Regions from separate parts of the Alteromonas sp. OM2203 genome, predicted to be linked through region 2. Evidence: predicted binding sites of a transcription regulator. Region 2 holds the regulator's gene; each other region holds the start of a gene.
The links. Region 2 encodes FNR, which switches genes on or off when oxygen is low (the NO sensors DNR and NnrR bind a similar motif). Its sites were predicted from a motif close to TTGATCTAGATCAA; they were not measured.

Region 1: a site for FNR is predicted at 1,841-1,854, ahead of ACM0P2_RS00145 (OmpW/AlkL family protein). Genes of this name have one in related genera too.
Region 3: a site for FNR is predicted at 1,716-1,729, ahead of ACM0P2_RS11915 (PRC-barrel domain-containing protein). Genes of this name have one in related genera too.

What each region holds. Positions count from the first base shown of each region.
Region 1 is NZ_CP183209.1:30,115-33,403, reverse strand. Features, by position in the region: gene aroE (shikimate dehydrogenase) at 1-503, opposite strand, end outside; gene ACM0P2_RS00150 (group II truncated hemoglobin) at 502-930, shown strand; gene ACM0P2_RS00145 (OmpW/AlkL family protein) at 1,046-1,726, opposite strand; gene hemF (oxygen-dependent coproporphyrinogen oxidase) at 1,967-2,899, opposite strand; gene ACM0P2_RS00135 (L-threonylcarbamoyladenylate synthase) at 2,896-3,289, opposite strand, start outside.
Region 2 is NZ_CP183209.1:2,394,180-2,397,468, reverse strand. Features, by position in the region: gene uspE (universal stress protein UspE) at 1-549, opposite strand, end outside; gene fnr (fumarate/nitrate reduction transcriptional regulator Fnr) at 799-1,539, opposite strand; gene ACM0P2_RS10655 (sulfite exporter TauE/SafE family protein) at 1,586-2,245, opposite strand; gene ccoS (cbb3-type cytochrome oxidase assembly protein CcoS) at 2,232-2,462, opposite strand; gene ACM0P2_RS10645 (heavy metal translocating P-type ATPase) at 2,464-3,289, opposite strand, start outside.
Region 3 is NZ_CP183209.1:2,664,625-2,667,913, forward strand. Features, by position in the region: gene ACM0P2_RS11900 (LysR family transcriptional regulator) at 1-611, opposite strand, end outside; gene ACM0P2_RS11905 (hypothetical protein) at 738-905, opposite strand; gene maoP (DUF413 domain-containing protein) at 1,302-1,658, shown strand; gene ACM0P2_RS11915 (PRC-barrel domain-containing protein) at 1,855-2,601, shown strand; gene ACM0P2_RS11920 (ArsR/SmtB family transcription factor) at 2,684-2,995, opposite strand; gene ACM0P2_RS11925 (rhodanese-like domain-containing protein) at 3,182-3,289, shown strand, end outside.

The DNA of each region.
Region 1 (3,289 bases), 2.2 Mb from region 2:
TTAGGGTTTGAAGAAGCGGATGCTACTTCCTCAGCCTTCGCTTTTGTTCTGTTGGCGATGATTAAAGAAGCGGCACCTGCTTTTAATAACGGCGAAATGACGCCACGGGCTGCGCCACCGGCACCAATAAGCAATACACGTTTGCCCTTAATTTCCGCTCTATTATTGAGTAAATCATTTACCAGCCCAACACCATCTGTGTTGTATCCAAGCACATCACCATTGCCACCATTCATTAGTGTATTAACAGCTTGTGCATCTTTAGCCGCTTGGTCATCTACCTTTGCTAAGTTGAATGCATCAAGCTTAAAAGGCATGGTGACGTTACAACCTACCGCGCCTTCCTGAGCTAAAAACGCGTTGGCGGCATCTACAAAACCGTCTACTGGCGCAAGTATTTTTTCATAAGAAATATTTTCTCCCACTTGATCTGCAAACATTTGATGAATAGTTGGTGATAAACTCTGTGAAATAGGATTTCCGAATACAGCGAATTTTTTCATGGGAATACGAGACTTATTTAATATAAAGAAAAGCAACAATCGTTCTAAGAAGAGTACACCATATGAGCGTATAGGTGGAGAGGAGAAAGTACGGGAGTTAGCAAATGCTTTTTACGACATTATGGAGACCGATCCGCTAGCGAAAGAACTACTTACTATTCACCCTCAGCCACTAGACAGAATTCGTCATGTGTTTTTTTTATATTTGAGTTTATGGCTTGGCGGCCCTGATGATTATCAGCAGCAATTTGGTCATCCGCGTCTGCGTGCGCGTCATCTTCCCTACACAGTAACACCCGAGTTAAAGGCACAGTGGATGTACTGCATGAGAAAAGCCATGTTTAAAACCGTTGATGATATTACTTTAGCACAACAGTTAATTGAGGCGCTTGACCAACTTGCCGAACACATGGTGAATACACAATAAAAAAGCGCGTAAAAAGGATTAACCTTCTAACGCGCAAGTCCCCTGTACTGTCTACGCTCTTTGTGGCGCATAAAGTAGTGCAATTGTGAAAGCCTAACTTACCAGTAATAAAACTTTAGAAAGTGTAACCTACAGATAGTGTATAAACCCACGGGTCTATTTCAATATCGTTTACAGTGCCAGAAGCTTCGCCCACTTTAAATGTGGCTTCAGTATCAATATCTATATAGCGAACCGACGCGTTTACATGCCACTTTTTATCGATTTGGTAATCCATACCTATTTGGGCAGATAAGCCAAATGAGTTATCTAACGATAGGTCACTTAAACCCGCCGTTTCATTTGCACCCGTAAATTCCTCGTCAAAGATAAAGGTATAGTTAATCCCTGCACCAACGTAAGGCTGAAACGCCGAGCTTGCATCATTGAAGTAATAGTTAGCCGTCAATGTCGGCGGTAAGTGTGTTACCTCACCAAGCTGATTACCCGTACCTAATGGATCGGCAACGGAAAAGTTAACATCATGCTTAAATGGCGTTGCTGCCAGAAGTTCTATATTGATATTGTCGGTAATAAAGTACGCAACGTTTAAACCTAACTGGGTATCGTTGCCAATATTAAGTGCAACGCCAAGATCCGTCCCACCGGCCACGATATTAGACGTTGATTCATCCGGAGCTACCGTCGTAAGACCGCCTCGAACAATCCAGTCGCCCTGTTGATGAGCGCTGGCTAAAGGTGAAAGTGCAGCAAGTGTAAGACAAAGTGCAGATGCAGATAGAAAGTGTTTGCGCATGATGTGTCTCTTTATATGTTTAACCAAGATGGCGCTACTTTACGCCTTTCGCTTAGCGAAACATTGATCCAGCGCAAGGTTGGTAAGCTACTGAAACACTGATGATATTCAGTATTGATGTAGATCAAAAAACGCCGTGTAAAAATATTACACGGCGCTTGTTCAGTCATTGAAATCGGTGTTTAACTATTGTGGTAGTGAGTAAGTTTTAAACCCCGATAACGCCTCGTTTGTGGCGCGTTACCAGTCAGTAGGCTTTAACCAGTCTGTTAACTTAGCTTCAGCGCTACCTGGTGCAGGTGAATAGCAATACTCCCAGCGGGCTAACGGTGGCATCGACATTAATATGGATTCCGTACGCCCACCAGTTTGCAAACCAAATAAGGTACCGCGGTCAAACACAAGATTAAACTCAACGTAGCGCCCTCTTCGATAAAGCTGGAAATCACGCTCTCTTTCGCCGTAATCAGCGTGCTTGCGGCGCTCGACAATAGGGACGTAAGCATCGATAAACCCATTACCGACTGCTTGCATAAATGCAAATGACTGTTCAAAGCCCCATTCATTAAGATCATCAAAAAATAAACCGCCAACGCCGCGGGTTTCGTTGCGATGCTTTAAGTAAAAATAGTCGTCGCACCACTTTTTGTATTTAGGATACACATCCTCGCCAAATGGCTTACACAACTTCTTCGCAGTGTTGTGCCAATGCGCGACATCGTCTTTAAACGGATAGAATGGTGTTAAGTCAAAGCCACCACCGAACCACCAAATGGGGGCTTCGCCCTCTTTTTCAGCAATGAAAAAACGAACATTAGCGTGGGATGTTGGGATATACGGGTTATGTGGGTGAATTACGAGAGATACGCCCATCGCCTGAAAATTTCGCCCTGCAAGTTCAGGTCGATTAGCCGTTGCCGATGCGGGCATTTGGCTTCCAAATACATGGGAAAAGTTAACGCCACCTTGCTCAATCACCGCACCATTTTTTAGTACTCGAGAGCGGCCGCCGCCTCCTTCTTCACGCTGCCAGCTGTCTTCAACAAACTGACCTTTGCCATCAGCAAGCTCCAGCGTTTGGCAAATGGTGTCTTGCAATCCTAATAGATAGCTTTTTACCTGTTCAATGACTTCGGCGGCGTTTTTACCATCCAGTAATTCTGCTGATGTCATACTCTTATTACCTCTGCTGTGTCACCATCGCGAATGGTACTGGGTTTGGATGCACCGCCAACTTCTCCGTCAATGTAAAAGACAGAATCGGCGAATACGGCTTTTGCTTCTTCAGTGGTGGTAGCCGGCGGTTGACCGGTAAGGTTAGCGCTTGTAGAGACTAAAGGCCTACCTAGCTTATTACATAACGCCACCACTACAGGGTGATTAGTTACACGCACAGCTATTTTACTGTGCTTGCCCGTCAACCATGCTGGTGCCGACGCCGACTTGGGCAATAACCAAGTGTTAGGACCCGGCCAACTTGAAAAGATATCGGTGCGCCTGTCAGGACGAATAGCATTGTCGTCAACATAAGGCAGCAATTGACTGTAATTCGCAGCAATTAAG
Region 2 (3,289 bases):
GGCCGCATAATCGTTTGCAATAATTGTAAGCTTGTCATTAAGCGCAGCATGTTCGTCGTCTTCACTTCCTACGTTTACGGCTGCGATGATCTCACCACCTTCTGGCCAATCATGCTCTTTAACCAATAACACTGGGCGAGGGCACTTACGCATTAAATGCCAGTCTGTTGGTGTGAAAATGACAGAGGCTAAATCATCGTGGTTCTTTGTCGCTTTTACCACTAGATCAATTTGGTTGTTAAGCGTGTAGTAAATAATTGACTCAAAAGCACGGTTGTTCCACTCAACTACAATATCGGTATCAGCAAAGCCTTGTTTCCTAAGTTGCTCAGAAAGCCACTTGCCTTGCTCTTTAGTTACTGCATCGCGCATGGCTTCGCGCTCATCTGGGCTTAGCATGGTGGTCATATCATAAGATAGATCGTAGACCACCATCATTGCGGTCACTGTTGCACCTGTTTTCGACGCGAGTTCATAGGCTCGACTTAAAGCAGGTTGGTTGTCCCGTTCAGCATCTACCACGGCAAGAATTCGTTTATATTCAATCATAACACCCTCCAGTAAGCACACAGCTTGATGTGACGATAAATAAAGCTATTTTTCTAGTCCATCTTCACTAACTATAAACGACATTTGAAAAAACGTGTTGTTTTGGGTCAAGAATTTTACAACTCTCTCAGGCATTTCTCTTAGGCATTTTTAGTGTGGCGATTTATGGGTGCTTGGGACAATAAAAAATAAAGGTAATAAAAAACGCGCTTTGCGCGCGTTCTTAAACAATTTAAACGAAGAGACAACCTAGCCGCTACATACAACACTTGGTCCGTTAAGGGCAGACAGTTTATTTTCTAACAGTGCAAAATCTAGAATGGTAATGAGTTTGCCATCTACCTTTATAATGTTTTCTTTTTGGAAACGACTTAACAGGCGGCTTATGGTTTCTATCGTTAAACCGAGGTAATTGCCAATCTCATTTCGTGTCATCGTTAAATGAAACTCACGATGAGAAAAGCCTCGCTCCTCAAATCTTTGCGATAGGTGGGAGATAAAATAGAGTAAGCGTTCTTCTGCTGTTCGTTTATTGAGAAGCATGATCATGTCGTGATCCTGCTTTATCTCTGCACTCATGAAGCTCATTATCTGATGGCGCAGTTTCGGAAACTGAACCGACATTTCATCTAACATTTCATAGGGAAGTTCACAGACCATCGCTGTTTCTAATGCAGAAGTGTAGCTCTGGTGCTTATTTTCGCGCAGCGCATCGAAGCCGATAATGTCGCCGGGAAAATGAAAACCTGTAATTTGCTCCTCACCTTCAGAGTTGGTAACGAACGACTTGAAAGAACCGGTTCTTACGGCAAAGAGCGAACGAAATGTATCGCCAGTTTGAATAAGCGTATCGCCTTTATGCAGCGGTTTTTTACGCTCAATGATGTCGTCTAAAGACTCAATTTCTGTCTTGTTTAATGCAACAGGCAGACAGAGATGGCTGAAACTACAGTTCTGACAGTGGATTGAAAATTGGCTTCCTTTGCTCATAAAACCTGCTCTTTATAATTTATACACGACAATAATACCTATTTTTTTATAGGATTGCGCCCTGAATAAGATAAATAGCATAGATAGCCATTATACTTGCAATAAGTTGCCTTACGCCGCTTTGCTGAAAAGTACTCACTAGATATTGACTACCTGCGCTGGCGGCAAGCAGGGTGGGTAAGGTTCCCAACCCAAAGAAAAACATAATACCCGCGCCTTGTAACGCGTTGCCTGCGGCCAATGACCAGGTTAGGGTTGAATACACAAGCCCGCAGGGTAACCAACCCCAAATAAAGCCATAAGGTATTGCGCTAAATGGGGTTTTGAACGGTAAAAACCGCTTAGAGAGAGGCTGAAGTTTGGAAAATAGACCTTTACCTGCGCTTTCCAAAAGGGTTAGGCCTGTCCACCATTTCCCTAAATAACAAGCGAGTAAAAGCAACATAACACCGCTAAAAAGAGATAGGACATAGCTGGCAAGGGGAACGAAATCTGACGCAATTTTTCCTAATGCGCCAGTGATTGCACCGGCAATCGTATAGCTGGCAATCCGGCCCATGTTGTAAGCGAGTGTATAGGGTACAGCGGATGAGCCTTTTGGCGAGACCATTCTGAGCGCCGCAACGATCCCTCCACACATTCCCACACAATGAACACCGCCCGCCAAGCCGATAAGAAAAGCAGAGAAGTAGTTAATCCCGTCCATTATCTTCTTTGTTCTTGATTGCCTTGCTCTCTTGAAGCTGCTTGCGCTGTTCTGCTAATTTTTTTTCTTCAGGTGACAAATCATCATCGAAAAGAATGCTGTAGCCTTGTCGGTCTAAATCCTCAAACTGATTGGTCTTTACCGCCCAAAAGAAAATTACAATAGCGACAGCAACAATAATGATGGCGATTGGAATTAATACGTAAATAATGCTCATGCTATTTGCTCAAAAGTCGCGTTGAGTTTGTAACGACAATAATACTGCTTAACGACATACCTACAACAGCCATCCACGGCGAAAGTAGCCCAGACACGGCGAAGGGCAGAATCAAAACGTTGTATCCTACAGACCAGCCTATGTTCTGTCTTATTTTCTTCTTCACTTGGTGAGAAGTGCTTATAAGCGTTGGAACAGATAAAAGTTGATCGCCAAGCAAAATAACATCTGCTGCTGTCTTAGCAACATCGGTAGCATTGCCAACCGCTATTGCCACGTCTGCACTGGCAAGAACAGGTGCATCGTTGATACCGTCCCCCATCATCATTACTTTGGCTCCCGCTTGCTGCATAGCTTGAACAGCTTCGTATTTAAGTTCTGGTGTAAGCCCACCTTTGGCTGTTTCGATTGGCAATGACGCAGTTAGTGAGTCCACGTTTTTTTGTGTATCGCCGCTTAAGACTGTAAGCCTATGGCTTTTTGCCAAGATATCGAGGGTTTCTTGCGTATCAGCACGAAGCGTATCTCGCACTTCAAACGCTGCCATAATACGGCCTTTAACAGTGAGATAGACGTTAGCTGAAGGGTAGTCTTCAATGAATTCTTGCTGTGACTCGTGAACGCAAAACGCAGCAGAGCCCATTGAAAACATGGTGTCATTGATTTCGCCACATATTCCGCCTCCGGGCGCTACAGTAAAATTGACTACCTTATAAACGGTGTAATCGGATGCGCTATCATCGCCAAGGGTATTATTCTCTGTGAATGCTTTCGCTATGGGATGCTCAGAGCGCGACTCGAGCGCGCGTGCGATAGAGAGTGCCGTG
Region 3 (3,289 bases), 270 kb from region 2:
AATTTAGCATCTCGTAATTGTGGATAGGTCGTAAGTAGCCAGTCTCTTGCTTTGGCGCCCCAGTCGATGGCAACAAAATCGGCGGCATCTATGGTTTCCCGTCCCTCTCCGACTCTATACAGAGCAAGTTCATGCTCTAGCAACACTGTGCTATTCACTTCTTCTGACTTTAACGGTTCGGTAGAAAAAGACAAATCTGTAACGCGTTCGTGCATTTGACGAGACAAGGTGTCAAGCGTAAGCACTTCCGCTTTGACCGACCAATCCGGAAAGGCATTATGCAAGTGACTCAACATTTGGGGTAACAACAGTTCACTGGCTAATTGCGTGGCGCCACATACTACATATTCAGACGACTGAATTTGTAATTCCTGTTTAGCCTCGTTTAGTGTTGCACAAAGCTGTTTCGCATAAGGCAGGAGCTTTTCTCCGGATTGCGTAAGCTGGATACTATTTCTTTGCCTGATGAACAACGTGGTATGAAAGTATTCTTCAAGAAGCTTTATACGTGCACTGACTGCAGATTGTGTGAGGTAAAGATTTTCTGCGGCTTTACCAAAGTGACGAGTTTTGGCCACCTCTATAAAGGTGGTAAGGAAGCGTATGTCCATGCTTGTTGTACAACCGAATCAAAGTGTGTCTAAATTGACATAGATGATACGGCAAGTAAACACAAAAGCACAGAAGCGCACCGTTACAAACGGTACGCTTAATCAAATTTTCACCAACTAGTAGAATTAATATTCTTCTTGGTGCAGACGACGCTGTTTATCACGACGTTGTAGGTCACGCTTTTGTTTAACTTTGACGCTGCTTTGACGCTTAGCGTTAGTTTTCTTTGCGTAAGAACCTTCGTCTTCTACCGAGTCCCATTCTTCACGCTGGTAACGATAGTCTTTGCTCATTGCTTTCTCTAAGTTGTTAACACACCTTAATTATTAACGTAAGCGTAAAAATGAAAAACGAAAATTTATCATCGTAGCGATAATAATTTTTGATGACTAAATGGAGTAGTTTTTGAAAAATCTACCGTCACCAAAAGCTATCGATAGAACGTTTATCTGCTATCACCTAAAAACAAAACAGAAAAAGTTATATTCTTTATTATTCAATAACATAGAAGAACAAGAACATCACTTTACAAGTCACCAATAGCAATTTATCGCTTATTTTATCTCGCATAGTTTTTGAATTTATCTTCAGTTAAAAATTTTTTGTTGATAAGAAAAAAAACTTTTGTTTTATCTTGCTTTTCAATTGTCATACAAGAGCGCTGAACAAAACATTACGTTGGGTACATTATGAAAAGTTTAGCTATTAGACCATCAGCAAAACCTTACATTGACCGTTTGAAGTTTCCCTATGGATTTCGTAAGTCCGGTGACTTCAGCATTGCTGAAGCAGATCTTCTCACCACATACGGTAAAACCCTGCTGGGACTTGAGAGTGGCGAACTTAAACCAGAAAGTGACGATGAAGCGCATTTTGTTGACTTTATTAGTGGTAAGGTTGAAGCAAGCAATAACATGGAGAAGGCGTGGGCAAAGTACGTCAGACTTGCAAGAGGCAAAAAACATTTTTATACGTTGCACAGTAGCGCAAGTAATCAGTCGGATTACGATGACGACTACTCAGACGACGAGTTCGACGTTGCGTAAAAAGTATAGACTGATCAAAAGAGCTCGCCATGGCGAGCTTTTTTGTTTGAGCTTTAAATGATCTCAATCAAGTTATGGAAAGAACAAAATTGAGAAACGTTAAGGAATGTCTACAGTTAGATTAAAGATGAGCAAAAAAGCCCGTGTTAGGTTTTATTGCTCTGATTAAACCAGCCCATGCAAAGGAGGCGCAACGATGGTTATTAGTTCGAAACAGCTTACTCACTTTTCTATTCATGCACTTGATGACAAAGTGGGCGGTATTCGCGACATCCTTTTTGATGATGAAACCTTCACCGTTCGCTATCTAGTGGCGGACACTAATACCTGGCTCCCCCTCAGCCGCAAAGTCGTGATATCCCCTATTTCGGTCAAGCAGTTAGCCTGTGAAGATGAAACAGTTCATATTAATATGACTGTCGATACACTCAAGAATAGCCCTTCAATTGACGAGCATAAACCTGTCTCTCGCGAGTACGAAGAGAACCTTTTTAAGTACTTTGGCTACGGTTACTACTGGATAGGCCCCGGAGCTTGGGGCGAATTTGCCCACCCCGATGAGTTAGTTGAACTACAGCATGCCGAGGAGTCCGATACTGTTCACCCTCAAAAAACATCAAATCATTTACGCGCGGTGGGAGAAGTTGGAGGATATGAAGTTGCTACGACATCTGACAATGTAGGTCATATTAGTAATTTTATTATTGATACGCGCAGTTGGAAAATCGTACTTCTGGTGGTTGATACAAACAACTGGCTACCTGGCGGGAAGCATTTAGCGTTATTACCTAGCGATATCAAAAACATCGACTGGGCAGCTCATCACGTTAGCGTGAATCTGAGCCAAGATGAACTAATGAATCGACCTGAAGTGGATAACGATAAGATTTCTGAAGATGGTTACATTGCAACGCTATGCAGTGACCTTAATAGCAATATATAAATGAGGCGATATGCCTTTCTCTTTCAATGTCCGTTTCTTTAAACGGACATTGTTTTGAGGGTCTTTTACGATAATTTTTACTTCATTTGCAAAAAAATTCGAACATTAAGGCTATCAAACGTTTAACCCGTTCGTCAGCTAAACGATAAAAGATAGTTTGCCCCTCTCTACGCGTGGCTACCATTTTTGACTCTCGCAGTAAGGCGAGATGCTGCGATATTACTGGCTGAGACACATCGACAACATCAAGAAGTTCAGTAACCGACTTTTCCTCTTCGAGTAATGAGCAAAGCACCATAAGGCGCGTTTTGTTTGCAAACTGCTTAAGAAAAATTTCAGCTTCTGCGGCATGTTCCATTATCGCGTTTGAACCTATAACCATATCCTCGGACATAAGCACTTCCTTTTTTGTAAAATAACTGGGCTAATTTACCCCTTTATTATACTAAAGTATAAAACAAATTGCCGATTGGCTATTTTATGCGATGAATTTCAGTCAAGACTCTTGTTCTGCTATCCTAAATTACAAATATAAACTTAATACCTGCGTTGTTCACCAGCTTAACTTAAAGGAAACCAAATGCTCATTGACATCAAGACTCGTTTAGAAAATATCGACGTTAACTTTAGAACTGTAACGGCAGAACAGGCGTTTAATGAGTTAGAAAATAATGGAGGTACATTAATT